Regions from separate parts of the Streptomyces kurssanovii genome, predicted to be linked through region 3. Evidence: riboswitches for the same ligand, from Rfam matches in the RefSeq annotation. Region 3 holds a riboswitch; each other region holds the start of a gene.

Region 1 (10,218 bases), on a different contig from region 3:
GCCACCTCCGGCCGCGACGCCCAGTGCGTGTGCAGGTAGCTGGCGTGCACGCCCTGCTGCACGAAGCCCTCGACCCGGCGCTCCGGCCGCACCATGCCCCACGCGGGCACCGGCCCCGCGCCCGGCTCCAGCACCGTGCGGTGGAACTCGTGGCCCCGCAGCCGTGTTCCCGCCGCCGCGAGCGGGCTGTCGCTCACCGCGACGGCCTCCCGGTAACCGAGGGTCAGCCGGCCCGACATGCGCGCGTCGGCGTCCAGCACGCCGCACATGGGCCTGCCGTCCAGCGACCGGGCCAGGTAGAGCAGCCCCGCGCACTCGGCCGCGACCGGCGCGCCTGAGCGCGCCAGTTCGGCGACCGCCTTGCGCAGCGGCTCGTTCGCGGACAGCTCGGGCGCGTACACCTCGGGGAAGCCGCCGCCGATGACGACACCGCGGGTCCCCTCGGGGAGTTGCTCGTCCCGGAGCGGGTCGAAGGCCACGACCTCGGCCCCGGCGGCCCGCAGCAGTTCCACGTGCTCGGCGTACGAGAACGTGAACGCCGCGCCCCCGGCGACCGCCACCACCGGCCGCACGGCCCCCGCGCCCGTGGCGGACGACGCGGCCGCGTCCCCGGCGTGCGGACCTGCCCCGAACACGGGCTCCCACGCCTGTGCGTGCAAGGGAGGCGCGCTGCGCGCCAGCGCCAGCAGCCCGTCGAGGTCGCACCCCGCCCGCACCTGCTCGGCCATCGACGCCACCGCGTCCACCGCCTCAGCCTGCCGTTCGGCGACCGGCACCAGTCCCAGGTGACGCGACGGCGTCGCCACCTCGGCCGCACGCCGCAGCACACCGAGCACCGGCACGCCCGACCCGCCGAGCGCCTCCCGCAGCAGGTGCTCGTGCCGGTCGGTGGCGACCTTGTTGAGGATCACCCCGCCGATGCGTACCTCCGGGTCCCACGACGCGAACCCGTGCACCAGCGCCGCCACCGACCGGGACTGCGACGACGCGTCGACCACCAGCACCACGGGGGCGCGCAACAGCTTGGCGACCTGTGCGGTCGAGGCCAGCTCGCCCTGGTCGGCGGCTCCGTCGAACAGACCCATCACGCCCTCGACGACGGCGAGTTCGCAGTCGCCGGCACCGTGCCGGAACAGCGGGGCGACCAGCTCCGTACCGCAGAGGTACGCGTCGAGGTTGCGGCCCGGCCGCCCGGTGGCCAGCGCGTGGTAGCCGGGGTCGATGTAGTCCGGGCCCACCTTGTGCGGGGAGACCGCGAGACCGGCCGCCGTGAACGCTGCCATCAGGCCCGTCGCGACCGTTGTCTTGCCCGCGCCGGAGGACGGCGCGGCGATGACGAGACGTGCTACCACTCGATGCCCCGCTGGCCCTTCTGACCCGCGTCCATCGGGTGCTTGACCTTCGACATGTCCGTGACCAGGTCGGCGAAGTCGATCAGCTTCTGCGGCGCGTTGCGGCCGGTGATCACCACATGCTGGGTGCCGGGCCGCCCGCGCAGCACCTCGATCACCTCGTCGGTGTCGATCCAGCCCCAGTGCAGGGGGTAGGCGAACTCGTCGAGCACGTACAGCTTGTGCGTCTCGGCGGCGAGGTCCCGCTTGACCTGCTCCCAGCCCTCACGGGCCTTGTCCTCGTTGGACTGCTCGCCCTCCGCGGGGGCGCGCTGGATCCACGACCAGCCCTCGCCCATCTTGTGCCAGGCGACCGTGCCGCCCTCGCCGCTCGCGCCCAGCACCTTGAGCGCGTTCTCCTCGCCGACCTTCCACTTCGCCGACTTGACGAACTGGAACACCCCGACCGGCCAGCCCTGGTTCCAGGCCCGCAGCGCCAGCCCGAAGGCGGCCGTCGACTTGCCCTTGCCGATGCCCGTGTGCACGAACACCAGCGGACGGTTACGGCGCTGGCGGGTGGTGAGTCCGTCGTCCGGTACGACGGACGGCTGTCCCTGCGGCATTACGCGGCCCTCCTTGTGGCGGATACGTCCCGGACGTCCTTGACGAGCCCGGCGATCGATTCGGCCCGCAGTTCGTCGAGAGTGACGGCACTGCCGCCCAGCTCCCGCGCGAGTGTGCCGGCCAGGCCGAGCCGCACCGGCCCGGCCTCACAGTCCACGACGACGGCCGCGGTCCCCTCCGCGGCGTGCAGCCGTGCGGCGCGCAGGGCCGGCGCGAACGCGTCGCCGGACCCCGCGGCCGTGGCCCGGCCGTCGGTGACCACCACCATCAGCGGACGGCGCGTCGGATCACGCAGCCGCTCGATACGCAGTACGTCCTGTGCCTTGAGCAGTCCCTGCGCCAGCGGCGTACGGCCGCCCGTCGGCAGCGACTCCAGCCGGGCCGCCGCCGCGTCCACCGAGGACGTGGGCGGCAGGGCCAGCTCCGCGCCCTTGCCGCGGAAGGTGATCAGCCCCACCTTGTCGCGCCGCTGGTACGCGTCGAGCAGGAGGGACAGCACCGCGCCCTTGACCGCGCCCATCCGCTTCCTGGCCGCCATCGAACCGGACGCGTCGACCACGAACAGCACGAGGTTCCCCTCACGCCCCTCACGGGTCGCCTGCCGCATGTCGTCCCGGCGGACCACCAGCCCGGGGCCGCTGCGCCCGCGGGCGCGCTGGTGCGGAGCGGCGGCCTGCACGGTGGCGGTCAGGTGCAGTTTGGTGAGCGCGCCCTGGGGCCGTCGTGCGCCGGTGGTACGGCCGTGCTCGGTACGCGCCCGGGACCTGCGCCCCGCCGCTCCCTCGCCCAGGCCGGGCACGCTGAGCATCTTGGTACGGAAGGGCTCCGTGGCCCGCGCGGGCTGCTGCTCGGCGCCCGCGCCCGGCGCCGGTACCGGCGCCTGACCGCTCTCCGGCGCGGACCCGGCCGCCTCACCGCTGTCCGGTCCGCTGCCCTGCGGCGGCACCCCGCCGCCTCCGCCGTCGGGCCCGCCCTCGGGACCGGGGTCGGGGTCCGGGTCGGTCGGGTCCGGGTCCCCGTCCGGCTCGTCGTGACCGCCGAACTCGTCCAGCGTCTCGTCCAGTTTGCTCTCGTCCAGGCCCGGCGCGTCGAACGGGTTGCGGCGCCTGCGGTGCGGCAGCGCCAGCAGCGCGGCCTGCCGGACGTCCTCCTCCGTGACCTCGTCCCGGCCCGCCCATGCGGCCAGCGCGGTCGCCGTACGGGCCATCACGATGTCCGCACGCATGCCGTCCACCTCGAACGCGGCGCAGGTGGCGGCGATCTGACGCAGCGCCACATCACCGAGCACCACCCGCGGCAGCAGTTCCCGCGCCGTCACGATCCGCTCGCGCAGCGCCTCCTCCTCACCGGCCCAGCGCGCCGCGAAGCCGGCAGGGTCGTCGTCGTACGCGAGCCTGCGCCGTACGACCTCCACCCGCTGATCGGGGTCGCGCGAGGCCGCGACCTCCACGGTGAGCCCGAAGCGGTCCAGCAACTGCGGCCGCAGCTCGCCCTCCTCGGGGTTCATGGTCCCGACGAGCAGGAAGCGGGAGGCGTGCCGTACGGAGACGCCTTCACGCTCGACGTACGAAGCGCCCATGGCGGCGGCGTCCAGCAACAGGTCGACGAGGTGGTCGTGCAGCAGATTGACCTCGTCGACGTACAGCAGCCCACGGTGCGCGTCCGCCAGCAGGCCGGGCTCGAACGCCTTCACGCCCTCCGCGAGCGCCCGCTCGATGTCGAGAGCCCCGACGAGCCGGTCCTCGGAAGCGCCGACGGGCAGCTCCACCATGCGCGTCGGCCGCGCCACCGCCGGCCCCGCCTCGTGCGGGCCGTCAGGACACGCCGGGTCCGGGGCCGTGGGGGCGCAGGAGAACCGGCAGCCCGCGACCACGTCGACGTCCGGCATGAGGGACGCGAGCGCCCGCACGGCGGTCGACTTGGCGGTCCCCTTCTCGCCGCGCACGAGCACGCCGCCGACCGCCGGACTGACCGCGTTGAGCAGCAGGGCCAGCCGCAGATCGTCCATCCCGACGACCGCGGTGAACGGATAGGGGGTGCTCATCGCCTGATCACTCCTTCGCTGGAGCCGCGGAGCGGCTCGCCTGTGCCCTGTCGGATTCGACGGCGGGCCGATTGCCCGGCGACCGCTCTCACGGCGCGCCCGGAGGGATGAACGGCAGTCCCGCCGGCGCCCCTTCCTCGATCAGCCGCATCAACGCCCCCGTGTCCGCGTGTTCTTCGATCAGATCCCCCAGCCGGTCCAGCTGCTCCTCCCGCAGCGCGGCGAAGCACGTGTCCGGCGCGGGCACGAAGCGGCGGCCCGCCTGTGCGGCGACCTCCCGCAGGAACGCCCGCCGGAAGCCGTCGCTCTCCAGGGACCCGTGCCAGTGCGTGCCCCACACGGAGCCCACCCGGCAGCCGTCCAGGAAGGCGTCGCCGCCGAGTACCCGGGCGACGCCGTGATGGATCTCGTAGCCCTCGACGCGCGCGCCGAGCGCCTCGCCGACGGGCCGTGCGAGGGTCTTCTCCGGCGCGAACCGCACCCGTACCGGCAGCAGTCCGAGCCCGTCGACCGCGCCGGCCCTCGACTCGACGTCGTCCTCGATGTGTTCGGCCAGCGCCTGGAAGCCGCCGCAGATGCCCAGCACCGGCCTGCCCTCCGCCGCGCGCCGGACCAAGGCGTCCGCGAGGCCGCGCTCACGCAGCCACGCCAGCGCCTTCACCGTGCCGCGCGTGCCGGGGACCACGACCAGGTCGGCGTCCACGAGTTCTTCCGCGCGGTCCACGAACCGGACCACGACGCCCGGCTCCGCCGCCAGCGCGTCCACGTCCGTGAAGTTCGACATCAGCGGGACGGCGCACACCGCGACCCGCAGCACGTCCTCACCGACGGGCGGCGCCACCACCGACTCCCGCACGGTGCCGCGCAGGGACACCCGCAGGCCGTCCTCCTCGTCGATACCGAGCCCGTGCGCGTACGGCAGCACCCCGAACGTCCGCCGCCCGGTCAGTCCGAGCAGCATCTCGAGCCCCGGCTCCAGCAACGACACGTCACCGCGGAACTTGTTGACCAGATAGCCCGCCACAAGGGCCTGGTCCTCGGGGCTCAGCAGCGCCGTCGTACCGAAGAACTGGGCGAAGACGCCGCCCCTGTCGATGTCCCCGACCACGAGCACCGGCAGCCGGGCGGCCCGCGCGATGCCCATGTTCACGATGTCCGTGCGGCGCAGATTGATCTCGGCCGGACTGCCCGCCCCCTCGCAGATCACGGCGTCATACGTGCCCCGCAACTCCTCAAGGCACGCCATCACCGGCTCGAACAGCTCCCGCTGCCGGCCCCCGTGGTACCCCTTGGCGCTCAGCTCGCCGACCGGCCGGCCCATCAGCACCACCTGGCTGGAACGGTCGCTGCCGGGCTTGAGGAGTACGGGATTCATCAGCGCGGTCGGCTCCACGCGCGCGGCCTGCGCCTGCATGGCCTGCGCCCGCCCGATCTCCGCGCCCTCGCGCGTCACGAACGAGTTCAGGGACATGTTCTGCCCCTTGAACGGCGCCACCTTCACACCCTGGCGCACCAGCCACCGGCAGATCCCGGCGGTCACGACACTCTTGCCCGCGTCCGAGGTGGTCCCGGCGACGAGCAGCCCCCCACCGGTCATGCCGGCCTCCTTCCGCCGCGGCCCTGCCGCAGCACCCGCCCCGCCGCGCAGACGGCGAGGGTCAGCAGGCCGACCCGGCGCGACAGCCGCACCGCCCGTCCGATGTCACCGAACTCCACCGCACGCCCGGCCCCGTTGAGCACCGGCCGGTGCTCGACCCGCCCGCCGTACGAGAGGGAACCGCCCAGCCGGACCCCCAGGGCGCCCGCGAAAGACGCCTCCACAGGGCCCGCGTTGGGGCTCGGGTGCTTGGCCGCGTCCGCGCGCCAGGCCCGTAGGGCTCCGCGCCGGTCCGGGCCGCAGACGGCCGCCAGCGCGGCGGTCAGCCGGGCGCCGGGCCACCCGGCGACGTCGTCCAGGCGGGCCGACGCCCAGCCGTACCGCAGGTAGCGGGGCGACTTGTGGCCGACCATCGCGTCCAGGGTGTTGACCGCCCGGAAGCCGACCAGCCCGGGTACGCCCGCCAGCGCTCCCCACACCAGGGCGCCCACGACGGCGTCGGAGGTGTTCTCGGCGACGGACTCGACGACGGCGCGGGCGATCTGCTGCTCGTCCAGGGCTTGCGGGTCGCGCCCGCAGAGGTGGGGCAGCCGCTCACGGGCCGCCTCGACGTCCCCGGCGGCCAGCGCGTCGCCGATGGCCGTGGCCTCCCGCCCCAGGGTCGTACCCCCGACGACCGCCCAGGTGGCGGCGGCGGTCAGCGCGACGGACGCGGCAGGGGAGCGGCGTACGGCCCGGGAGGCCAGCACGGCCGCTGCGACGGCGCCACCGGCGCACACAGCGGTGTGCAAGGCGCCCCGGCCGCGGTGGTCACGCCAAAGGACACGCTCGACGGCGCTCGCGGCCCGTCCGAACGCGGCGACCGGATGCCCGCGGCGGGGATCGCCGAGGAGCAGGTCACCGGCGAGGCCGGCGGCGGCGCCGTACACGAAGACTCGGTCGGCACGCACGGGATCAGCGATCCCAGGGGTGGTGTCCGACGGACAGGGCTGTACCGCGGCCGGGCATGCGAAAAGTCCTCACTCAGGGTCCGCGCCCTGGTTCGACGTGACCGGCGGTGAGAGTTCCTGGCTCCCCGGGGTTCCTCCCGGGTGACAGTGGCGGGACCGCGCCGGATTCGCACCGGACTTCCTCTTCTGCCGCCGTTGTTGGCCCCGGCAGTCCACCACGCGCGCGAACGCCCGTCAACTCACCATTGACCTGCGGCGGGGCAGTGTGCCGAGCCCCACACGGGCGGACACACGAAGGCCGGGCCGCGAACACCTAAGGGTGCGCGCGGCCCGGCCGTCGAAGGCGGTGCGGTCGTCAGACGACGATCAGGTAGATCCCGTAGGACACGGCCGCGGCGCAGAGGGCGAAGCAGGCGTACGCGCCGGTGCGGGCCAGTGCGCCGGAGCCGCCGGCCTGAGTGGCCGCCTCCTGCTTGGTGAGGCCCACGACGCCCAGGGTGAAGAGTCCCACCAGCGCGACGGTGGCGACGAGGCTCACGCCGAAAACGGAGCCGAGAGCAGTCCAGTCGATCTTCATTCCGTTACTTCCTTACACCGTGGCCGGGCGGGGCGACTCGGTCTCGGGTTCTGCCGGGGCCGCGATGGTGGCCTTCAGGTCACCGACGGGCGGCGGGGTGACGGCCGCGATGGCGGTCGTGACGACGCCCGCGGGCTCCTCCTCCACGTCGTTGACGTTGGTGTGGTCGACGACCTGACGGCGCGAGATGAACCAGATCGCGACGCAGGAGGCGACGAGGAAGACGGCGACGGCCGCGACACCCCAGTCACCCTGCTTGGTGACGTACTCGGAAGCCGCCGCGACGAGACCGGCGGCCGGCAGGGTCAGACCCCAGGCCACGAACATCCGGGTGGCGGTCGACCAGCGGACCACACCGCCCTTGCGGCCGAGCCCGGCGCCCATGACGGCGCCCGAGCACGAGTGCGTCGTCGACAGGGAGAAGCCGAGGTTGGAGGAGGCGAGGATCACGCTGGCCGCGCTGGTCTGGGCGGCGAAGCCCTGCTGCGGCTGGAGGTCGGTGAGGCCCTTGCCCATGGTGCGGATGATGCGCCAGCCGCCGAGGTAGGTGCCGAGCGCGATCGCCACACCGGCGGACACGATGACCCACATCGGAGGGTTGGAACCCGGGGCGACGACATTGCCGGCCACGAGGGCCAGCGTGATGATGCCCATCGTCTTCTGGGCGTCGTTGGTGCCGTGCGCCAGGGAGACCAGGCCCGCGGAGGCGATCTGCCCGGCGCGGTAGCCCTTCGCCGTGGCCTTCGGGTCCGTGTTCTTGCCGATCTTGTACGTCAGCCGGGCCGCCAGCATCGCGGCGAGGCCGGCGACGAGCGGCGCGGCGACGGCCGGGATCAGGACCTTGGTGACGACGACGCCGCCGTTGACGCCGCCGAAGCCGACCGAGGCGACCGTGGCGCCGATCAGACCGCCCATGAGGGCGTGCGACGAGCTGGACGGCAGGCCCACCAGCCAGGTGAGCAGGTTCCACAGGATGGCGCCGACGAGCGCCGCGAAGATGACTTCAGGTGTGATGCCTGATTCGTCGACCAGTCCACTGGAGATCGTCTTGGCGACCTCCACGGAGAGAAAAGCACCGACGAGGTTCAGAACGGCGGACATGGCCACCGCGGTTTTGGGCTTCAGAGCGCCGGTCGAGATGGTCGTCGCCATCGCGTTGGCGGTGTCGTGGAAACCGTTCGTGAAATCGAACACGAGAGCTGTCACGATCACAATCGCGAGCAGCAGTGTGATGTGTTCCATTTACCCAGGCAATCGTTTGACGTCATTGACGCGAGGACCGTAAGCAACCTGGATGAACGGAAGGTGAACTGGGTCGGGCGCTGCGGTGTCCCCAAGTGATGACGGCCGATTCCGCTTGTCCGTTTTCGGGCCTCCGTCGCGCTCCCCGCAGCCACTCGAACACCCTCCGTGTCCCCGAGCCCGGCCGGCTCCGCCTGAAAGGATCGCGGGCATGACTGATGAGGCGCGGCAGAGCGCGGTCGAACGCGCATGGCGGGAGCTCGTGGACACCGCCCGCAGAACGGCGGCCGAAGGTCTCGTGGTGGGCACCTCCGGCAACGTCTCCGTACGGGTGGGCGAGCTGGTCCTCGTCACCCCGAGCGGTGTCCCCTACGACCGGCTCACCCCGCGGGACACCGTCGCCGTCGACCTCGACGGCAGACAGGTCCTCGGCGGCCTGCGGCCCACCAGCGAGCTGCCGCTGCACCTCGCTGTCCACCGCCACACCGGCGCGGCCGCCGTCGTGCACACGCACGCCGTGCACGCCACGGCGGTCTCCACGCTCGTCCCCGAGCTGCCGCCCGTCCACTACATGACCGCGGCCCTCGGCGGCCCGGTCCGCGTCGCGGGCTACGCCCTGTACGGCACGGAGGAGCTGGCCCGGAACATGCTCCACGCCCTGCGCGACCGCACGGCCTGCCTCCTCCAGAACCACGGCACCGTCACCTACGGCGCCACCCTGTCCGAGGCGTACGACCGCACGGCCCAGCTCGAGTGGATGTGCCGCCTCTGGCTGACGGCCTCCTCCGTCCCCGGCCGCACGCCGACCCTCCTCTCCGACGCGCAGCTCGCGGAGGTCACCCACCAACTCCACGACTACGGCCAGCCGCCTGCCTAGCTCCGGCACCCCTCCTCCCCGAAACCGGGGCCGGACCCGGGACCCCACGGCCTTCGGCAGCGCCCCTTCCAGCCCTAGGGCCCGGGGCCCGACATCCGGCTCAGCCGACGGCACCACGCTCAGCCGCCGGCGGAGTCCGGCGCGGCTGGTGGCATCCGGCTTTCCGGCAGTTCCAGCTCTGCCGGCGGCCGGGGCCGGACGCGCCGGCTCCGGCTCTGACCGGGCCGCTCCTGAGCCTCCTCCGCACGGAGGCTTCTCCGGCCCGCCGGAGATCGAGACGCGGGGGCAGGTGCGGAGCCCCCGAATAGACCGCGCGAGCGCGGGCAGATCCGGGGGGCCACGGACCGGTGGGCCCCGGCCCTGCCCCGGTCGCGGGGAGCGGGGTCCCTACGGCCGCCAGGCCGCACGGGGAGTTCGAGGCGCGGAGCTCCGGGGGCGGGGCCTCGGACCCCGCGCGGAGCGCGGCGGCGGGTCCGGGCGGTGCCCGGTTCCGGGAAGACGTCCACGTCGCAACACTCCCGGCCCCGCCCACTGGCCCCCTCCCGCGCCCGCCCCGACACTGGTACACGTGCGCCCCGCTACAGCGACGGCAGCGGCCGTCACCACCCTGATCGGCGTCGGCGCGGCGGCAGTCGCCGCCGGCCGCTACGCGAGCCACGCCGCCCTGCGGGCGGCCGACAGGCCCCTGCCCGGTGACCCCCGGCTCACCGTCCACGCCACACCCCCCGGCGCCGTCGTCATGACCCGCAGCCTGGCCTCGCTGCGCCCGGGCACCTACGGGCTGGAGGGGTCCGGCGTCCACGCGGTCGTGGGGGAGGTGCTCAGCGGCGTCCCGCACGACGCGGACACGGTCGTGCGCCGCCTCGTGCGCGTCACCGAAGGCGAGCTGAAGCCCGGCACCAAGGTGCGGCTCACTCCGCAGGTCCACCGGGGAGACCCGGCCGGCGCGCTCGGCATAGAGCACTCCGAGGTCCTC
Region 2 (10,218 bases), on a different contig from region 3:
CGCAGCAGCCAGATCTGCCCGAAGACGTTGAAGTCCCAGATCACCGAGAGGGTGGCGACCATGGTGAAGACGGGGCGGATCACCGGCCAGGTGACGAAGCGGAACACGGCGGGCGCGTTCGCGCCGTCGAGGGCGGCGGCCTCCTCGAGCTCCTTGGGCACCTGGGTGAGGGCCGCGTACAGGGTGATGACCACGAAGGGGATGGCGCCCCAGACCACCAGCAGGGCGATGATGGCGAAGCCCTGCTTCGGGTCGAGGAACCAGTTGTGGCCGAGGAAGTCCTCGCCCGCGACCTTGGCTATCAGGGTGTTGATGAGGCCGTAGTCGGAGTCGGAGAGCCAGCGGAAGATGGAGGCGGCGACCATCAGCGGCATCGACCAGGCCGCGACGAGCGCCGCCGTCAGCACCAGTCGCACCCATGTGGTCAGCCGGGTCATCAGCAGGGCGAGCAGCAGGCCGATGCCCATCGTCAGGCCCACGCAGACGACCATGAACACGACGGTGCGGCCGGTGACCGACCAGAACTCGGCGTCGCCCAGGATGTTGGTGAACTGCTCGAAGCCGACCCAGGGCGGCGATTCGCCCGTCCACAGCTCCTTGCGCCCCATGTCCTGGAAGGACATGATCACGGTCTTCGCCAGCGGGAAGGCGTAGACCGCGGCGACCGCTACGAGCGCCGGGAGGATCAGCAGGTACGGGAGAAGCTCTCCCTTCTTCCGCTTTTTCCGGCCGGAGCCGCTGATCCCCTTGTCGGGCGCCGGCCTGGGACCGGCGCCTTTCGGGGCACGTGGTACGGGTACCGGCGGGCCGGCGGCCTTGGTGTCGGCGGCAGTCACGTGGCTGACCTTCCGTTTGTTCTTCTGCACCGAAAAGGGCGGGGGCGGGAGCCGCGTGGTGCGGTTCCCGCCCACCGCCTGGAGAGCCCGTCGGGCGTCCTCGGCGGGGCGCCGGGACGCCCGAGGCCCGTCAGGACTCCTGGTTGATCAGCTCGTTGATCTTGGCGTCGGCCGCCTTGGTGGCCGCTTCCACGGAGTCACCCTTGAGGATGGCCAGGAGCATGTTCTCCAGGACCTCCTCCTTCTCGATCGAGGTCCAGCCCGGGGCGATCGGGGTGAACCACGCGTCCGGGACGGCGTTGGCGATCGGAGCGGTCTCCGGCTTCGCCTTCAGCGGCTCGAGCTGCTTGGTGTTGTTCGGAAGGATGTTCTTGGAGGCGAGGACCTCCATGGACTTCTCGCTGGTGAAGAGCGAGATCCACTCCTCACCCAGGTCCGCGACCTTCGACTTGCTGGTCACCGCGAGGTCGGAGCCGCCGATGAAGGAGGGCAGCGCCTTGCCGTTCGGGCCCGGCATGCCGGCCGTGAGGATCTTGCCCTCGAGCTTCGGGTTGCCGTTGTTCTTGCCGTCGATGACGGAACCGGACTCCCAGCCGTTGCCGTAGAGAAGGGCGGCCTTCTCGTTGGCCATCACGTTGGCGTGGTCCTGCTCGTCCTTGGTCTGGTCGGCCTTGTTGTACTTCTTGACCAGGTCGATGAAGTGCTGGATGCCCTTCTGCGCCTCCGGGGAGGAGAGCGAGGCCTTCCACTCCTTCGAGCCCTCGTCGTACTCGGCGATCTTGCCGTCGTACGCGGCCACGTAGGACATGGCGGCGTACCAGTAGCGGCCCGGCAGGTAGAGGGACGAGAAGCGCTTGTCCTTCTTGCCGTACTCGGCCGAGACCTTGTCCATCGCCGCCAGGAGCTCGTCCTCGGTCTCGGGCAGCTTGTCGACGCCCGCGCCCTTCTTGAGCATCTCGGTGTTGTAGATGGCGACGCGGGCGCCGGCGTAGTAAGGCACGCAGAACTGCTTGCCCTCGAAGGAGCAGGTGTCCTTCAGGCCCTGGATCCAGGTGTCGGAGTTCTGGTACTTCTTCGGGTCGATCTCCGCGAGGGCGCCGTTGAGGATGTACTGCATCGTCTCGGTGTTGCCGAGCTCGACGACGTCGGGGAACTTGTCGCCACCGAGGGCCGTGTCGAGCTTCTTGGCCTTGTCCGCCCACTGCTGGTACTGGACGTCGACCTTCACGCCCGGGTACTTCTTGTTGAACTGCGCGTTGACGTCCTTGACCAGCTCGGGCCAGGTCGACTGGGCGTCGACCATCAGCCAGACGGTCAACGTCTCCTTGCGGTCCTTCGGGCTCTTCGCCGATTCACTGCCGCCGTCGGAACCACAGGCCGCGACCGAGGCCATCATGGCCACCGCACCCACCGCTGCTACGAGCTTGCGCTTCACGCCACCCTCCTCAAAGGGATGCAAGAGTTACCCCCCCACCACCCGGGAGTCGCGCAGCACTTGACGGACGCGCGCCAGATTCTGCCGTGGGGCTGGGACCTGATCTTTAATGGTTTAGACCAGTACCCGGGAGCTTGGCCTAGACCTTTAGGGGTGTCAAGGGTGTATAAGAAGGGCTGTCGTGTCCGTTATCGGACCGACACCTGAGGGAGGGCGACGACCCGTTACCGGTCCGTGCCACCATGTGAGCCGCAGCAGACGGAGGAGCCGGTGACGGCAGGAGCACAGCAGTCGGGAAGGCGGGCCATGGCCATGGACGGGGGCGGCACGGAAGCCGAGGGCGGGGCACAGACCCGCACCGCGCGCGTGCCCAAGTACTACCGGCTCAAGCGCCACTTGCTCGACATGACGGAGACCCTGCCGCCGGGCACACCGGTGCCGCCGGAACGGACGCTGGCCGCCGAGTTCGACACCTCCCGGACCACCGTCCGCCAGGCGCTCCAGGAGCTGGTCGTCGAGGGCCGGCTCGAGCGCATCCAGGGCAAGGGCACGTTCGTCGCCAAGCCCAAGGTCTCCCAGGCGCTCCAGCTCACCTCGTACACCGAGGACATGCGCGCGCAGGGACTGGAGCCCACGTCCCAGTTGCTGGACATCGGTTACGTCACAGCCGACGACACCCTGGCGGGACTGCTCGACATCGCGGCCGGCGGCCGGGTGCTGCGCATCGAGCGGCTGCGTCTGGCCAGCGGTGAGCCGATGGCCATCGAGACCACGCACCTGTCCGCCAAGCGCTTCCCGGCTCTGCGCCGCAGCCTGGTCAAGTACACCTCGCTCTACACCGCGCTGGCGGAGGTCTACGACGTCCATCTCGCGGAGGCGGAGGAGACCATCGAGACCTCGCTGGCCACCCCGCGCGAAGCCGGCCTGCTCGGCACGGACGTCGGCCTGCCGATGCTGATGCTCTCCCGCCACTCGCTGGACGCCCAGGGAGAACCGGTGGAGTGGGTCCGCTCCGTCTACCGCGGCGACCGCTACAAGTTCGTCGCGAGGCTTCAGCGCCCCAACGACTGACCCCGTTCCCGCTTTCGGCCGCATGGCACCGCAACCTGTTGCGGTGCCATGTCACGTTTTGCCCCCACCGGGCTGAAGTCGTTGCCGTACCGATATGCGGACCAGGGGTGACTCGGCGCGAACGGCTCGCCTAGATTTCGTGCCCATTACACAGGTGACCAGCAAGGGGACGGAGCCGCATGTCAGCAGTGCCCGAGGTGCCGGAGGCGCCTGAAGCGCCCGAAGCGAAAGCGCCGGTCGTCACACCGGTGCGTGTGATCATCGCCCTCTGCCTCGCCGCCCCGTTCGTGGCGATGCTCTGGGTCGGTTCGTACGCGAAGGTCGAACCGACGTTCATAGGCATGCCGTTCTTCTACTGGTACCAGATGCTCTGGGTCGTGATCTCGACGGCCCTCACGATGATCGCCTACAAGCTGTGGCAGCGGGACCAGCGCGCCCGCAAGGGGGGTGCGTCCCGATGAAGGACGGCGTGAACGGCGTCGCACTCGCCGTCTTCATCTTCTTCTTCCTGGCCGTGACGGTCATGGGCTTCCTGGCCTCGCGCTGGCGCAGGGCCGAGAACGAGAACAGCCTCGACGAATGGGGCCTCGGCGGACGGTCGTTCGGCACCTGGGTGACCTGGTTCCTGCTCGGCGGCGACCTCTACACCGCGTACACCTTCGTCGCCGTCCCGGCGGCCATCTACGCGGCGGGGGCGGCCGGCTTCTTCGCCGTGCCGTACACGATCCTCGTCTACCCGCTGATCTTCACCTTCCTGCCGCGGCTGTGGTCGGTGTCGCACAAGCACGGATACGTCACGACCTCGGACTTCGTCCGCGGACGCTTCGGCTCCAGGGGCCTGTCGCTGGCGGTCGCCGTCACCGGCATCCTCGCCACCATGCCGTACATCGCGCTCCAACTGGTCGGCATCCAGGCCGTGCTGGACGTCATGGGCGTCGGCGGCGGCGAGACCACGCACTGGTTCGTCAAGGACCTGCCGCTGCTGATCGCCTTCGGTGTCCTCGCGGCCTACACGTACTCCTCCGGACTGCGTGCCCCGGCGCTGATCGCCTTCGTCAAGGACACCCTGATCTACATCGTCATCGCGGTGGCGATCATCTACATCCCGATCAAGCTCGGCGGCTTCGACGAGATCTTCGCCAGCGCCGGCGAGAAGTTCGCACAGATCAACCCGGCCACCGACAAGCCCAACGGCGCTCTGGTGCCCGGCGAGCTGGGCCAGTGGGGCTACGCCACGCTGGCGCTCGGTTCGGCGCTCGCGCTCTTCATGTATCCGCACTCGATCACCGCCACGCTGTCCTCGCGCAGCCGTGAGGTGATCCGCCGCAACACCACCATCCTGCCGCTGTACTCGCTGATGCTGGGCCTGCTGGCGCTGCTCGGCTTCATGGCGATCGCGGCCGGGGTGAACGTCAAGAACGGCCAGCTGGCGATCCCGCAGCTGTTCGAGAACATGTTCCCCGACTGGTTCGCGGGCGTCGCCTTCGCCGCCATCGGCATCGGCGCACTCGTCCCGGCGGCCATCATGTCGATCGCCGCGGCGAACCTGTTCACCCGCAACATCTACAAGGACTTCCTCAAGCCCGACGCGACGCCGGCGCAGGAGACCAAGGTCTCCAAGCTGGTCTCGCTGCTGGTGAAGGTCGGCGCGCTCGCCTTCGTCCTCACCATGGACAAGACGGTCGCGATCAACTTCCAGCTGCTGGGCGGCATCTGGATCCTCCAGACCTTCCCGGCGCTGGTGGGCGGTCTGTTCACCCGCTGGTTCCACCGGTGGGCGCTCATCGGCGGCTGGGCCGTCGGCATGATCTACGGCACCGCCGCCGCGTACGGCGTGGCCAGCCCGACCCAGAAGCACTTCGGCGGCTCGTCGGCGGAGATCCCGGGCATCGGCGAGATCGGCTACATCGGTCTCACCGCGTTCGTGCTGAACGTCGTCGTCACCGTCGTTCTCACCTTCGTCCTGCGGGCGGCCAAGGCCCCTGACGGCATCGACGAGACCAGCCCGTCCGACTACACGGCGGACGCGGGCGACCCGGGCGTCAAGGTGGAGCTGCCGCCGGCCACGGCGGGCGCTCCGGGCGGTCACTGACCGGTCGCACGGCGAAGGGCCGTCGCGTCTTCCCCCGGGAAGCGCGGCGGCCCTTCGTCTTCGGGGTCAGCGCACCCAGTCCTTGAGCTGCCCGGTCGCCAGGGTGATGTCCACCGGGGCGGGCAGGGTGATGTCCTTGCCGAACGGGACCGTGTGCGCGTTCTCGTAGCGCACGCCGTCGGGCTGGCTGTAGACCGTCACCTCGCAGCTGTCCCGGTCGATCAGCAGGTACACCGGGATGCCCGTCTGGGCGTACGCGCGCGGCTTCTCCACCCGGTCACGCCCGTCGGTGTCCGAGTCGTACGAAGTGACCTCGAGGACCATGAGCACCTGGTCGGGGTCGGCCCATTCACCCTGACCGACGAAGGCGCCGCTGGAGGCGAGCGAGCCGTCCGGACGGGCGCGGCCCTTCCGGTACTCCTGCACCTTGAGCCCTTGGTCGGCATAGAGCCACAGCTCCGGACGCGCCTGCATACAGATGCGCGTCAGCCATTCGATGATGCGCCCGTGATCGCCGTCCGGCACTGCCTTGCTCCTGAGCTTCCCGTCGATCAGTTCCAGACGCACGCCCTCGGTCGTGCGGGCCAGTATCCGGAAAGCCTCGTCGAAGTCGTCGGTGTCCAGGTGCGGGCGGTCGGTGGTCACGGTCATGGACCCTCCCTTCACCGACCACGATAGCGGGGCGGACGCCCCGGTGCCCGGACATCGACTTCCCACCCGGAGACACAACATATGGGGGTGGCTGACTCAACCGCCCCCACATGTATGCTCATCTCGCTGTCGCCGCAGGGGAATCCGGTGTGAATCCGGAACTGTCCCGCAACGGTGTGATCCGGTGCGCTCCGCCGTACCCGTTCGAGTCCGAGGACCTGTCGACGGCGCATCCGGTTCGACCGATCCGGATGCCCAGACGTCCGGGCCTCGCGGTTGGGCCGGTGGACGCCGTGCGCCGTGCTGCCCCGTCAGCGTGCCACGGCCCGCCTCCTCCGCCGGCCCAGAGCCGAGCGAGGGAGAGCATCACATGACCATCGCGCCAGCCGATCCGGTCTCAGCGACACAGAACGACGGCCCCGGGACCGCGCTGCTGCGGACCTTGACGGACCTGACGGCGGACCTGCCCGACACCGACCCGGGCAAGGTCGCCGCCGCCGCGCTGCGCGGCCGCAACGCCGGGTCCGACACGGCGGAGCTGCACTCCCTCGCCACCGAAGCGGCCGCGGGCCTCATCTCGGACGACCCCGCCTACTCCCGGCTCGCCGCACGTCTGCTGACCCGCACGATCGCCGAAGAGGCGGCCGGCCAGGGCGCTTCCTCGTTCACCGCCTCGGTCGCCACCGGTCACCGCGAGGGACTGATCGCCGACCGCACGGCCGCCTTCGTGGCCCTGCACGCCACCCGGCTCGACGCGCTGATCGACCTCGAGGCCGACGACCGCTTCGGCTACTTCGGCCTGCGCACCCTCTACAGCCGCTACCTGCTGCGCCACCCGATCACCCGCCAGGTCATCGAGACGCCCCAGCACTTCATGCTCCGCGTCGCCTGCGGTCTGGCCGAGGACGACTCGCCGCGCGCCCTGGAGGAGGTCGCGGCGCTCTACCGGCTGATGAGCCGGCTGGACTACCTCCCCTCCTCCCCCACCCTCTTCAACTCCGGCACCCGCCACCCCCAGATGTCGTCCTGCTACCTGCTGGACTCGCCGCTCGACGAACTCGACTCGATCTACGACCGCTACCACCAGGTCGCGCGCCTTTCCAAGCACGCGGGCGGCATCGGGCTCTCGTACTCCCGTATCCGCGCCCGCGGTTCACTGATCCGCGGCACCAACGGACACTCCAACGGCATCGTCCCGTTCCTGAAGACCCTCGACGCCTCGGTCGCCGCGGTGAACCAGGGCGGCCGCCGCAAGGGCGCCGCCGCCGTCTACCTGGAGACCTGGCACGCGGACATCGAGGAGTTCCTCGAGCTGCGCGACAACACCGGTGAGGACGCCCGCCGTACGCACAACCTGAACCTGGCGCACTGGATCCCGGACGAGTTCATGCGCCGCGTCGAGGCGGACGCGGAGTGGTCGCTGTTCTCCCCGGCCGACGTCCCTGAGCTGGTCGACCTGTGGGGCGAGGCCTTCGACGCGGCCTACCGCCGGGCGGAAGCCGCGGGTCTGGCCCGCAGGTCCGTTCCCGCGCGCGACCTCTACGGCCGGATGATGCGCACCCTCGCCCAGACCGGCAACGGCTGGATGACCTTCAAGGACGCGTCCAACCGCACCGCCAACCAGACCGCGGAGCCGGGCCGGGTCGTGCACTCCTCCAACCTGTGTACGGAGATCCTCGAGGTCACGGACGACGGCGAGACGGCCGTGTGCAATCTCGGCTCCGTGAACCTCGGCGCGTTCGTCAGCGGCGACGGCATCGACTGGGAGCGGCTGGACGCCACCGTCCGCACGGCCGTCACCTTCCTCGACCGCGTCGTCGACATCAACTTCTATCCGACGGAGCAGGCCGGGCGGTCCAACGCCAGGTGGCGCCCGGTGGGCCTGGGCGCGATGGGCCTGCAGGACGTCTTCTTCAAGCTGCGGATGCCCTTCGACTCGGCGGAGGCGAGGGCCCTTTCGACGAAGATCGCCGAGCGGATCATGCTGGCGGCCTACGAGGCCTCGTGCGACCTCGCGGAGCGCAACGGGCCGCTGCCGGCCTGGGCCGGGACCCGCACGGCACGCGGCGTGCTGCACCCCGACCACTACGACACGACGCTGAACTGGCCGGAGCGCTGGGAGGCGCTGCGTGCCCGGATCGCCGACGTCGGCATGCGCAACTCGCTGCTCCTCGCCATCGCGCCGACCGCGACCATCGCCTCGATCGCCGGCGTCTACGAGTGCATCGAGCCGCAGGTCTCCAACCTGTTCAAGCGCGAGACCCTCAGCGGCGAGTTCCTCCAGGTGAACTCCTACCTGGTGGACGACCTGAAGCGGCTCGGCGTCTGGGACGCGCAGACGCGGGAGGCGCTGCGCGAGGCGAGCGGCTCGGTGCAGGGCTTCACCTGGGTGCCGGAGGAGATCCGCGCGCTGTACCGCACCGCCTGGGAGATCCCGCAGCGCGGACTGATCGACATGGCGGCGGCCCGTACGCCGTTCCTGGACCAGAGCCAGTCGCTGAACCTGTTCCTCGAGACGCCGACGATCGGCAAGCTCAGCTCGATGTACGCGTACGCGTGGAAGCAGGGCCTGAAGACCACGTACTACCTGCGCTCGCGCCCGGCGACCCGGATCGCGCGCGCCGCGTCGGCCGCCGTCCCGGTCCCCGCACAGGTGACGTCCGAGGATGCCGTCGCCTGCTCCCTGGAAAACCCCGAGTCCTGCGAGGCCTGCCAGTAATGAGCTCCACCACCAAGAACCTTCTCGACCCGGGCTTCGAACTCACTCTCCGGCCCATGCGCTACCCGGACTTCTACGAGCGCTACCGGGACGCCATCAAGAACACCTGGACGGTGGAGGAGGTCGACCTGCACTCGGACGTGGCCGACCTGGCCAAGCTCTCCCCGGGTGAGCAGCACATGATCGGCCGGCTGGTCGCGTTCTTCGCGACGGGTGACTCGATCGTGGCGAACAACCTCGTGCTGACGCTCTACAAGCACATCAACTCCCCCGAGGCGCGGCTGTATCTGTCCCGGCAGCTGTTCGAGGAGGCCGTGCACGTCCAGTTCTATCTGACGCTGCTCGACACCTATCTCCCCGACCCCGAGGACCGGGCGGCGGCCTTCGCGGCGGTCGAGAACATCCCCTCCATCAAGGAGAAGGCCTCCTTCTGCTTCAAGTGGATGGACTCGGTCGAGAGCATCGACCGTCTCGAGTCCCGGGCGGACCGCCGCCGTTTCCTGCTCAACCTGATCTGCTTCGCGGCGTGCATCGAGGGCCTGTTCTTCTACGGCGCCTTCGCGTACGTCTACTGGTTCCGCTCCCGCGGTCTGCTGCACGGTCTGGCCACCGGCACCAACTGGGTGTTCAGGGACGAGACGATGCACATGAACTTCGCCTTCGAGGTCGTGGACACCGTCCGCAAGGAGGAGCCGGAGCTCTTCGACGACGAACTGCGGCAGCAGGTCACCGACATGCTGAGGGAAGCGGTCGAGGCGGAGCTCCAGTTCGGCCGTGACCTGTGCGGCGAGGGGCTGCCGGGCATGAACACCGAGTCGATGCGCGAGTACCTCCAGTGCGTCGCCGACCAGCGGCTCACCCGACTCGGTTTCGCCCCGGTGTACGGCTCGCAGAACCCGTTCTCCTTCATGGAGTTGCAGGGGGTCCAGGAGCTGACGAACTTCTTCGAGCGCCGCCCGTCCGCCTACCAGGTGGCGGTCGAGGGGTCGGTCGCGTTCGACGACGACTTCTGATCGTCGGACCGTCGCCCGGGACGACAGCGGCCCGCGTCTCTCACGGGGGGAGGCGCGGGCCGCTGCGGTCTCCGGTGCCTCAGATGCCGCAGCTGGGTGCGGACCAGTACCGGCTGCCGCGGTGGTCGACGTGTGTGTGGTCGTTGTGGCCGGGGTAGCCCGGGCCGAGGATCCCGTTGAAGCCGTGGTTGCGGGCCTGCTGGGCCAGCTTGCACAGCGAGTGCGGTCCGGCGCCCAGGTCGGCCGCGTCGCCGTAGAGATGGCGGCTGCTGGACGCGCCGCCGACCGCGCTGTTGCACGAGTACGACCGGAAGCCGCTGGTCACGGTGATGGGCTGGTCACCGAGGGCGTGCCGCAGTGCCTCCAGCTTCCACATCGTCCGCAGCGCGTTGGCCTTGGCG
Region 3 (10,218 bases):
CTGCTCGTCGTGCTCCTCGGCTGAGGGCACTGCAGTCTGTGTCCGTAAAGTAAAGGGTATCGAGGTATACGGGGCGAGTATCTCCAGTGCCTCTGCCTGTCGGCCCTGTTCGCCGAGCAGCCGTGTCCACTCCCGCGCGCAGAACAACTCCCCATGGCCGGCCCAGAACTCGAGATCAGCAGCGTCCCCAGCGCGTACCGTAATGGTCGTTGTCGACCGGATCATTCGGGGCGCCCGCCGGGAACGGCAGCAGTGGACCGCCCAGCCGACTCCCCGGAAAGGAACCGGGAGCGACGACCGGGATGGACACAGCCGACGGCCATCCACCTGCGGTCGGCCACCCGGCCGAATCCTGTCGACCGGGGCATACGCACGAGCCTGTCCGCGGGGGCCGACAGCGAGAAGGTCACGAGGCGAATTTCCTCAGGTCCGCGGCGAGTGAGGCGATGGCCGCGGGATTGCGCGGGCTTTCGACCAGCTCCGCGTAGTCGAGGACGACGATGCGGTCGTTCTTGACGGCCGAGACGCCGGCGAGCGGGGGGTAGGACTTCAGAAACTTCCGCTTCTGGTCCGCGGTGGTGTCACCGTAGTCGTTGATCACGATCACCTCGGGGTCGCGCTCGACGACGGTCTCCCAGCCCACCGTCGCCCAGCTGTCCTTGAGGTCCTTCATGACGTGATCGCCACCCGCCTTGGTGATGATGTCGTGCGGCCCGGCGTACAGACCCGAGGTCAGCGGCTTGTCCTGCCCGTCGTCATAGAGGAAGACGCGCGGGCGGTCGGCGCCCTTCAGGGCCTTCGCCTGCGCTTCGGCCACCTGCTTCTCGAAGTCCGCGATGAGGGTCCCGGCGCGGTCCTCGACGTCGAAGATCGTTCCCAGGTTCCGCAGGTCGGTGTACAGCGCTGCGAGCGGTGGCATCACCCCGCGGGCCTTCCCTCGCCCGTTGCGGCACGATTCGCTCAGGAGGTACGAGTCGATCCCCACCTTCTCCAGCTCGGCCGGACTGAAGCCCTCCCCCTCGTTGAAGCCGTAGTTCCAGCCCGCGAAGACAAGATCGGCGCGGGCGTCGAGGACCAGTTCCTTGTTGATCGTCTTCTTCGAGAGCCACTTCGTCTTCTGGTAAGCGTCCTTCCAGGGAACGGCTTCGAGATCGCCCCTGTCGTCGGGCATCACATAGCCCGCCATACGGTCCTCAAGTCCGAGTGCGAACATGATCTCGGTGATACCGACGTCATTGGTGACCACGCGCTGGGGGGCCTTGTCGTAGCTCTTCTCCTGGCCGCAGTTCTCGATGGTCACCGGATAGTGGCCGCCGCGTGCCTGGGCACCACCACCCTCCTCGTCCTGAGAGGTGACCTCCGCGCCGCATCCGGTGAGCACCAAGGCGGCGGCGAGTGCGAGTGCGGCGGGGCGTACGAGATTCGGCATGATGGCCATGACTCCTCAAGAAGCGGGCTGAGCGGGCAGGAGACGATCGAAGAGCAGTTGTACGGCGCCGGACTCCGGATGCGGCACACGGTGTGCCCGTACGCCGAAGACCTCGGCCAGCAACTCGGGCGTGAGCACGTCGTGCGGAGCACCGTGGGCGACGATCCGGCCGCTGTCGATGACGTAGAGGAGGTCACAGTGGAGCGCGGCGAGGTTGAGGTCGTGCAGCGCGGTGAGTACCGTCAGCCCACTTCCGCGCACCAGAGCCAGCACCTCCAACTGCTGGGCTATGTCGAGGTGGTTGGTGGGCTCGTCGAGCACCAGTACGCGCGGCTGCTGCGCGAGCGCGCGGGCGATCAGGACCCGCTGCTTCTCGCCGCCGGAGAGGGTGAGGAAGCCGCGGTCGGCGAGGTGACCGGCGCCGACCCTCACCAGCGCTGCCTCGCACGCCTTCCGGTCCTCGTCGGTGGTCCGGGCCACGGACCGCTGGTGCGGCAGGCGCCCCATCGCAACGACCTCGGCGACCGTGAAGTCGAACTCGCTGACCGCTTCCTGGGGCAGGGCGGCCAGCCGACGGGCGCCTTCGCGCGCACTCAGGGAGTGCAGGTCCTCACCGCCGAGCCGGACCGCACCGGCCGAGGGGCGCAAGGCCCGGTAGACGCAGCGCAACAGCGTGGACTTGCCACTGCCGTTGGGCCCGACCAGCCCGACGACCTGCCCGTCGTCCGCGCTCAGCGTCACCTCCCGTACCAGCCGCGCGCCGGCGACCTCGACCGTCAGTGCATCGATGTCGACACGCATCACGCGCCTCCGAAGGTGTAGGAGCGGCGGCGCATCAGCAGCACGAAGCACGGCACGCCGATGACTGCGGTCAGCACGCCCACCGGCAGCTCGACGGGCGCGAGCACCACGCGCGACAGGATGTCCACCCAGATCAGCAGGACGGCGCCCGCGAGTGGGGCGACGGCCAGCAGCCGGCGATGGTCCGCGCCGACGAGCATCCGTGCGGCGTGCGGAACCATCAGGCCGACGAAACCGATCGCACCGCTCACCGCGACCACGGCCCCCGTGACGGCGGCACATACCAGGAACAGCTCCTTGCGCAGCCTCCCCGCGTCCACCCCCAGGGCGGCCGCGGTCTCGTCACCCATCGCCAGGGCGTTCAGGCGACGCGCTGACACAGTGAGGTGGGCGAGGCCGACGAGCACGGCTCCCGCGGCGATCGGCACGGAGGCCCAACTGGCTCCGCCGAGGCTGCCGAGAAGCCACATCATCGCGGAGCGGGCCGCCTCGCCACGCTCGGCCGCGAACACCATGAACGTGGTGACGGCCGACAAGCCGTAGTACATCGCGGTACCCGTCAGGACGAGCCGCAGCGGGGTCAGACCATCAGCGGTGCGGGCGATCGCGTACACCAGCGCCATGGCGAGGAGCGCGGAGAAGAACGCCGCCGTGGACAGCGCCCACAGACCGAGAGCGCCGAAGGCCCCAAAGAGAAGGACGGCATTCGCACCGACGGCCGCACCCGAGGAAATACCCAGGACGAACGGGTCGGCGAGGGCATTGCGGACCATGGCCTGCACAGCGACGCCGATCGCCGACAGGCCGGCCCCGACGACAGCGGCCAGCACGGCTCGCGGAAAGCGCAGCTCCCACACGATCGTGTAAGCCGACACTTCGTCATGCGTCAGGGATCCGCCGGTCAGCCCGGCCCACAGAAAACGCAGTACCTGGCCCCAGGACAGTCCTGACGCCCCCATCCCCGCCCCACAAACGATGGAGAGCACGAGCGCGGCGCACAGGGTGACGAAGAGAAGGGACAGCGATACGCGCTTGGGCGGCGCGGGGCCGACGCCGGCGGGCGCCGTGTGAGGTGGCGCGGTCGGCTCGAGTTCCAGGGGTGTGGCCACGGGCGGATCGCCTTCGCCTCAGGCCGTGCACCCACGTGAGCACAGGAGCGGCCCGGGACGCGGGGCGCCCTGTGCAGCGCCCTCTCGCAGTCCACGGCGAATTGACAGGAGCCTTCACCACCGCGGGTAATCGGGCTCACGGGGCCACGTGTCGGGCTCCGCCTACCGTTGCGGGTCAGCGCCGGACTTCGACCGGCTTCCCCCGCGGGGTGCTCGCAGCATAGCGCTTACGAAGGGCGCTCCTTCGCCACAGGGGAAATTCCACAAGGGGGGCCGATTCACCTTCCTTCCGGTGATTGGCCGGGGGCGGCGGCTGTGTGCTGCAGGCGTCACTCGCACTGGGCAGGGTCGACGGTGGCGACGGGAGTCGCCTCGTGATCCTCAAGCTCCCTTGCGAACCGGCGACCTCGCTCGAACTGGTCCACCGTCCCAGCCGTTGACCGGTCGACGTGGGTAGCGGTTTCGACCACCTTGCGATCCGAGTGGACGTACTGGCCGCCGCCCTGGAGCCGCTGCCCGAGCCGGCCTGGAGCCGGGCCCTGTCCAGTACCCCGGCGGCCCTCGCGGCCCGAAGGCATCGTGGCTCACCGACACGGACGGATACCGGATCGAGTTGGTGGAGTGGCCACCCGGACACCCCGACGGCATCACCGCCGCGGACGAGGGCCGCGTCGATAGGTCTGCGGCGGCAGCCCGAAGCTGCGATCCGCGCCGGAGGAGCGCCAGGTCGGCTACGTCCTCGCCGTGCCTGCTCCCATGAAGTCACTACCGATGCCGGGAAGTTCCGCCCGGATGTGCTGGCCGCGAAAGCGCCCAGGCGGGACTGGCAGAAGGTGCCCAGGCGGGCCTGGAAGAAGCTGTCGGCAGGAGCCGGCGCGAAGAGCTACCGCTTCTACGACTGGTCCGTCATCGACCTGGCCGGACCCGCCCCGTCAGCCACCAGTTGCTGATCCGCCGCAACCGCACCACCGGCGACAGCTCCACAGCCATGAAGATCACGAACTGCGATGAACGGTCAGTGATCGTCCAACTCAACGAACTGGCTCACCCATGCCCTGAAGCGATCGTCGGACTTCTTTCGCCCGGTCCAGAGCACGTGCGGGTCCTCCGGTGGCTCAAGGCCGAAACTCTGGTTCAACCAGGTGAGGAACTCATGGTGGCCATCGCTGTGTTCCTCAACGTCTCCAGCGGCAAGAAACCCGAAGTCATCGACAGGCTCGCTGTCGATGGCCAGAAGCTGGAACAGCTCCATCAGGTTTCGCGCGATCACATAGAGCTGCCCTTCGTCGCCGACCAGGACGACGGGCAGAGTGGCAAGGTCGGTCCGATCGTCGCACCGCCACAGCGCGTAGTCGGAGCCGGAGTGGTTGGCCTGCGCGAAGGGGATGAACCGGCTCAGGAAGTCCGGATGCTCCGACCAGGTGTGGAGGCCGGCGTCTGCGCCGTACTCGCGCAGTTCGAAACCCTCCGAGTAGTAGACAGCACCGATCCGGTCCTCGAACTCCTTGAGCAGGTTCAGCGCCAAGATTGGCGAGTACGCCTCGCTCATGTGGCCTCCTTGCTGGGCCGGGTCACCTGGCGCGGTTGCGGACGACTTGCACTGGCCAGGTGATGCTATCGACGCAGGGGACCTTTGGGCAGTGCCGCCAATAATCGCGCGCTCTCCACGGTCACCATCTGTCGCTCCCCCGGCCGTCGCTGATCCACGAGCTCTCCTCCGCCCTCGACCGGGACTCCGTGGTGTCCCTCGCACTGGGCGCGGCCGATGACCGCACATCGGAGCTTCCCGCCCTTGGCGGTCTGACGGGGCTGCGGTGCCTGCACATACGCAATCCGACGTCCACGGTGTCCCTGAACCCACTCGCCGACAGCGGCATCCGCGAACTCGTCCTCGACTGTGTGCCGGTCGGCCTGGACCTCTCCTCGCTCCAGGCCGTTCCGCTGCTGACCACGCTGAGCCTCGGCTTCGCCGACCGTGCCGCCCTCCCCGAGGTCGCGCTGCCCTCGATCACGTCCCTGCGGCTCAAGGGGGTGGCGGACACAGCGCCGTTGCCTGACTTCGCCACCCTCTTCCCCAGGCTCACCCGGCTGCACCTGTATCTGCACCGCAGGCCCGCGCCGGGCGCCCCTCGACCTGTCCCGAGTGCGGGGCATCGACTCCGTCACCGTCCGCGTCCGGAACACCACGAAGGTCATCGGCCTCGACGGGCTCGACCCGGAGCGGGTGTCGGTCACCGTGGAGGCGCCACCGAACCGAACAGCGGTAGACCTGGAGGCAGGAACCGCGGTAGTCCGGATCCCGGGGGCCGCTCAGTAACAGGCCTCCCCTCTCGCAGTCACACGTTAAAGAACAGCTAAGTGCGTGTTCTAAAAAAGGCTGGGCCTGATGGATGGACCAGAAGGGTTGGGTTAAGGCTGGTGGCCCCATGTTCCTGGGAGGTGGTCAGCTGGTTCGGTAGCGTCCTCGCATGATTAACGGTGCTCACGTGGTGATCTATAGCCGGGACGCGGAGGCTGACAGGGCCTTCTTCCGAGACGTTCTCGGATATAAGAACGTCGATGCTGGCGACGGGTGGCTCATCTTCAAGCTGCCGCCGGCCGAGATCGCTGTGCATCCGGCGCAGGGGCCCTCGCACGAGTTCTTCTTGATGTGCGATGACGTGAAGGTCACCAGGGAAGAGCTCACGGCGAAGGGTGTTGAGTTCACCCAGCCCGTCAGCGATGAGGGCTGGGGTCTGATGACTGTGCTGCGTCTCCCCGGTGGCGGCGATTTGGGGCTGTATGAACCGCGTCATGAGAGAGCTCACGCGCTCTGAGTCACTGTCCGGACCGCATGACGATCATGACCCTGGCGGGGAAGGTTGCCGGGCGGGTCCAGGATTCTGAGCCATCGCAGGTCAAGGACTGGAGGGCCTTCCTTCGTTCATGTGTGGCGTCCCGGTGCCGCATCAGGACTGCAGTTCCTTGCGCGTGCCGCTGGTGATCTCGATCTTCCGCGCCTTGGCCTGCTCGGCCACCGGGATCCGCAGCCTCAGGCCGCCGGCGTCGTGCGTCGCCTCGATGTGCTCGGTGTCGAGGTTCTCGCCGAGAAAGAGCTGCCGGGGAACTCGCCGGTCGGCCGCAGGGGGATCACGACCTGCACTCCCTCCTTCGGCCGCGGCGTGCGCACCGCGGCCGAACGGTCAGCACATCCCGCTCCATCTCGACGTCCACGAAGTCCGGATCGACAACTGGAAGATCGAAAAGATGATCTGCTGGGACCCTGGGATCTCGGCGGCTCTGGTCGGCTTCGGTGGCGCTGTCGTTGGTGGAGCCGTTGCCTTCGGTGGTGCGTGGCCGGACCTCCTGGCCATCTTCGGCTGAGAGCCGGAATTGCACAGTCAGCGGTCCGCCAAGGGGCGCGGAGAACCGCACAGGGCCGGCGTTCTCGAGCAGCGGCCCGGGAGGCGTAGCGCACAACCACCTTCTACTGTTTGCCGCACATGCCTCCACCACCGAGCATGCGCCTGACCCGCACCGCACCTCTCGCCCTCCAGGACGGTGAACCAGCGTAGCCAGGAGCCGGTCGACGAATACCAGCTTGTACGTCGCACCCGCACCCACAGCCCGACGACGCGGGCGATCAGCCGGCTCGGCATCTCTTCGCGCCTGCCACACCGGCCGCAGCTCGGACACCAGATCAGCGATCAAGGACGCCGAGCGTCCCATGACACGAAGCCCGACAGGACCAACCTGCGTGCTTCAACTCCCACCCCACACGCAGGCCAACGACCCAAGTCAGCCGTCGTGGTGCGCGGGTTGGTGCGCTGACCTCCACCCGGACTCTTCGGTGACCACCTGGATATGTCCAACGCCGCCTGGGTTCCACGAGCCCGGCGATGTCTGGCGCTTGTGGAGGTCTGGGTCCCCGTCGACTTCGTCGGCGGGGACCGCGGCCGCTCCGGCTCCGAGGCCCGCTCGCCCTCGGTATGACCCCGGGGAGTGAGCGGAGCCACATCCTCCGCAAGGGCTTCGTCAAGACGCGCCCTCCTGACGTATGGGCTCCATCAAGGGTCCTTAACCCATGGGTGAAGGCGCGGTTTGCTCATCTCGGCCGGGTGGCTGAGTTCTTGTCCGGCCGAATCCATCTCTTCTCTTCATTCAGGAGCTCGCGATGGCCGACGTGGCCTTCGTCGTCACCATGATCGCGGTATTCGCGTTGGTGGCCTTTGTTGCCAAGGGGGTGGCGAAGCTGTGACTGCCGAGAACATCGTCGGACTCGTCGTGGCCGTCTCCCTCCTGGGATATCTCATCCTCGCCCTTGTGTACCCGGAGAGGTTCTGAGCACGGCTATGAGCCCCTTTCTTGCCGGTGTGCTCCAGCTGCTGGCGCTGATGGCAGCGCTCGCTCTGGCATACCGTCCGCTCGGCGACTACATGGCCAGGGTCTACGGTTCCACCCGGCATCTGCCGGTGGAGAAGTGGATCTACAAGGCCATTGGTGCCGACCCCACCGTCGAGATGCGCTGGCCCGCCTACCTGCGTGGCGTCCTTGCCTTCTCCGCCGTGAGCGTCGCCTTCCTTTACCTCCTGCAGCGCCTTCAGGGTGTCCTGCCCGGCTCGCTGGGCTTCGTATCGATCGACCCTGACCAGGCCTTCAACACGGCCGCGTCCTTCGTGTCGAACACGAACTGGCAGTCGTACTACGGCGAGCAGGCCATGGGTCACGTCGTGCAGACCGGCGGACTGGCGGTACAGAACTTCGTCTCCGCGGCCGTGGGGATCGCGGTCGCGGTCGCGCTGGTGCGCGGCTTCGCCCGCTCCCGCACCGGTGAACTCGGCAACTTCTGGGCCGACCTGGTGCGCGGCGTCATACGCGTCCTGCTCCCGATCTCGGTGATCGGCGCGATCGTGCTGGTCGCGTGCGGCGCCATCCAGAACTTCGCCGGCATCCACGAGATCGGGCAGTTCACGGGCGATGCGCAGCAGTGGAACGGCGGGGCCGTGGCCTCGCAGGAGGCGATCAAGGAGCTGGGCACCAACGGCGGCGGCTACTTCAACGCCAATTCCGCCCACCCCTTCGAGAACCCGAACGCCTTCACCAACCTCTTCGAGATCTTCCTGATCCTGCTGATCCCGTTGGCACTCACCCGCACGTTCGGACGGATGGTCGGCAGTGTCCGGCAGGGCTACGCGATCCTCGCCACGATGGCGACGATCTGGCTCGCGTTCATCGTCTTGATGTGGGCGACGGAGTTCGCCGGCAGGGGCCCGGCGTTCGAGATCGCAGGCGGGGCGATGGAGGGCAAGGAGACCCGGTTCGGGATCGGCGCCTCATCGATCTTCGCGGTGTCCACCACTCTCACCTCGACGGGCGCGGTGGACTCGTTCCACTCCTCCTACACCGGCCTCGGCGGCGGGATCACCCTGCTCGGCATGATGCTGGGCGAGATCGCGCCCGGCGGTGTCGGCTCCGGCCTCTACGGCATGCTGATCATGGCGATCATCGCGGTGTTCCTCGCCGGCCTGATGGTCGGCCGCACGCCCGAGTACCTCGGAAAGAAGATCGGCACCCGCCAGATCAAGCTCGCCGCCTGCTACATCCTGGTCACCCCCGCGCTGGTGCTCGGCTTCACGGCCGCGGCGATGGCGCTGCCGACCCCGGCCGGCTCGATGACGAACTCCGGCGCGCACGGCTTCTCCGAGATCCTCTACGCCTACACCTCCGGCGCCAACAACAACGGGTCCGCCTTCGCCGGCCTCAACGCCGACACCCAGTGGTTCAACACCACCATCGGCATCGTGATGCTGCTGGGCCGGTTCCTGCCCATGGTGTTCGTGCTCGCCCTGGCCGGCTCGCTCGCCGAGCAGACGCCCGTACCGAAGACCGCGGGCACGCTGCGCACCGAGAAGCCTCTGTTCACCGGCCTGTTGGTCGGCACGATCCTGATCATCACCGCTCTGACCTACTTCCCGGCGCTCGCGCTGGGGCCGCTCGCCGAAGGGCTGGCGTCATGACCATCGACGTGGAAAAGCACGACGCACAGAAGCAAGAGGACTCCATGTCCCACGCCACTTCGACCCGCGCGCCGCACAGCGACGTGCCGACCGGCCACAGGCCCGAGGCCGGCCGGGTCGCCGGCGGCCTCTTCGACCCGCAGCAGCTGATCACGTCCTTCCCGGACGCGATCCGCAAGCTCGACCCCCGGGTGATGGTCAAGTCTCCGGTGATGTTCGTGGTCCTGGTCGGCTCGGTGGTGACCACCGGGCTCGCGTTCAAGGAGCCGGGCGACTGGTTCGGCTGGGCGATCACCGCCTGGCTGTGGCTCACGACCATCTTCGCCAACCTGGGCGAGGCGGTCGCCGAGGGCCGCGGCAAGGCACAGGCCGACACCCTGCGCAAGGCCAAGACCGACACCGTCGCCCGGCGCCTCACCGGGGCCGGCGAGCAGCGCGTGCCGGGCACCGACCTGCGCATCGGAGACCTGGTTGTCTGTGAGGCGGGCGACACCATCCCCGGCGACGGCGACGTCGTCGAGGGCGTCGCGTCGGTGGACGAGTCCGCGATCACCGGTGAATCCGCCCCGGTCATCCGCGAGTCCGGTGGCGACCGGTCCGCGGTCACCGGCGGCACGAAGGTCCTTTCCGACCGGATCGTCGTCAAGATCACGACGAAGCCGGGCGAGACGTTCATCGACCGGATGATCAGCCTGGTCGAGGGTGCGGCGAGGCAGAAGACGCCGAACGAGATCGCACTGAACATCCTGCTCGCCTCGCTGACGATCGTCTTCCTACTGGCCGTGGTCACGCTGAAGCCGTTCGCGATCTACGCGGGTGCCGACGGACAGACCTCGATGATCGTGCTTACCGCGCTGCTGGTCTGCCTGATCCCGACCACCAT

The links. A riboswitch is a leader RNA that binds a small molecule or an ion and turns the genes downstream of it on or off. The one in region 3 is predicted to bind cobalamin.
Region 1: it holds a riboswitch for cobalamin, as region 3 does, so the genes downstream of both, AB0K36_RS23685 (cobalamin biosynthesis protein) here and AB0K36_RS04175 (FecCD family ABC transporter permease) in region 3, are expected to answer to the same signal.
Region 2: it holds a riboswitch for cobalamin, as region 3 does, so the genes downstream of both, AB0K36_RS13255 (ribonucleoside-diphosphate reductase subunit alpha) here and AB0K36_RS04175 (FecCD family ABC transporter permease) in region 3, are expected to answer to the same signal.

The regions. Positions count from the first base shown of each region.
Region 1 covers NZ_JBFAQK010000038.1:10,369-20,586, forward strand. The annotation lists gene AB0K36_RS23665 (cobyrinic acid a,c-diamide synthase CobB) at 1-1,352, opposite strand, end outside; gene cobO (cob(I)yrinic acid a,c-diamide adenosyltransferase) at 1,346-1,954, opposite strand; gene AB0K36_RS23675 (putative cobaltochelatase) at 1,954-3,999, opposite strand; gene AB0K36_RS23680 (cobyric acid synthase) at 4,088-5,596, opposite strand; gene AB0K36_RS23685 (cobalamin biosynthesis protein) at 5,593-6,546, opposite strand; cobalamin riboswitch at 6,636-6,778, opposite strand; gene AB0K36_RS23690 (hypothetical protein) at 6,902-7,123, opposite strand; gene AB0K36_RS23695 (inorganic phosphate transporter) at 7,136-8,365, opposite strand; gene AB0K36_RS23700 (class II aldolase/adducin family protein) at 8,577-9,242, shown strand; gene AB0K36_RS23705 (alpha/beta hydrolase) at 9,811-10,218, shown strand, end outside.
Region 2 covers NZ_JBFAQK010000014.1:63,613-73,830, reverse strand. The annotation lists gene AB0K36_RS13285 (carbohydrate ABC transporter permease) at 1-836, opposite strand, end outside; gene AB0K36_RS13280 (sugar ABC transporter substrate-binding protein) at 967-2,271, opposite strand; gene AB0K36_RS13275 (GntR family transcriptional regulator) at 2,578-3,342, shown strand; gene AB0K36_RS13270 (DUF3311 domain-containing protein) at 3,522-3,803, shown strand; gene mctP (monocarboxylate uptake permease MctP) at 3,800-5,434, shown strand; gene AB0K36_RS13260 (Uma2 family endonuclease) at 5,501-6,085, opposite strand; cobalamin riboswitch at 6,199-6,325, shown strand; gene AB0K36_RS13255 (ribonucleoside-diphosphate reductase subunit alpha) at 6,456-8,804, shown strand; gene AB0K36_RS13250 (ribonucleotide-diphosphate reductase subunit beta) at 8,804-9,817, shown strand; gene AB0K36_RS13245 (D-Ala-D-Ala carboxypeptidase family metallohydrolase) at 9,897-10,218, opposite strand, start outside.
Region 3 covers NZ_JBFAQK010000003.1:92,957-103,174, reverse strand. The annotation lists gene AB0K36_RS04185 (ABC transporter substrate-binding protein) at 407-1,429, opposite strand; gene AB0K36_RS04180 (ABC transporter ATP-binding protein) at 1,445-2,230, opposite strand; gene AB0K36_RS04175 (FecCD family ABC transporter permease) at 2,230-3,339, opposite strand; cobalamin riboswitch at 3,444-3,583, opposite strand; partial or broken gene AB0K36_RS04170 (VOC family protein) at 3,678-4,000, shown strand; partial or broken gene AB0K36_RS04165 (IS701 family transposase) at 4,018-4,315, shown strand; gene AB0K36_RS04160 (hypothetical protein) at 4,355-4,888, opposite strand; gene AB0K36_RS04155 (VOC family protein) at 5,826-6,155, shown strand; gene AB0K36_RS04150 (Hsp20/alpha crystallin family protein) at 6,288-6,401, opposite strand; gene kdpF (K(+)-transporting ATPase subunit F) at 7,573-7,662, shown strand; gene kdpA (potassium-transporting ATPase subunit KdpA) at 7,671-9,335, shown strand; gene kdpB (potassium-transporting ATPase subunit KdpB) at 9,332-10,218, shown strand, end outside.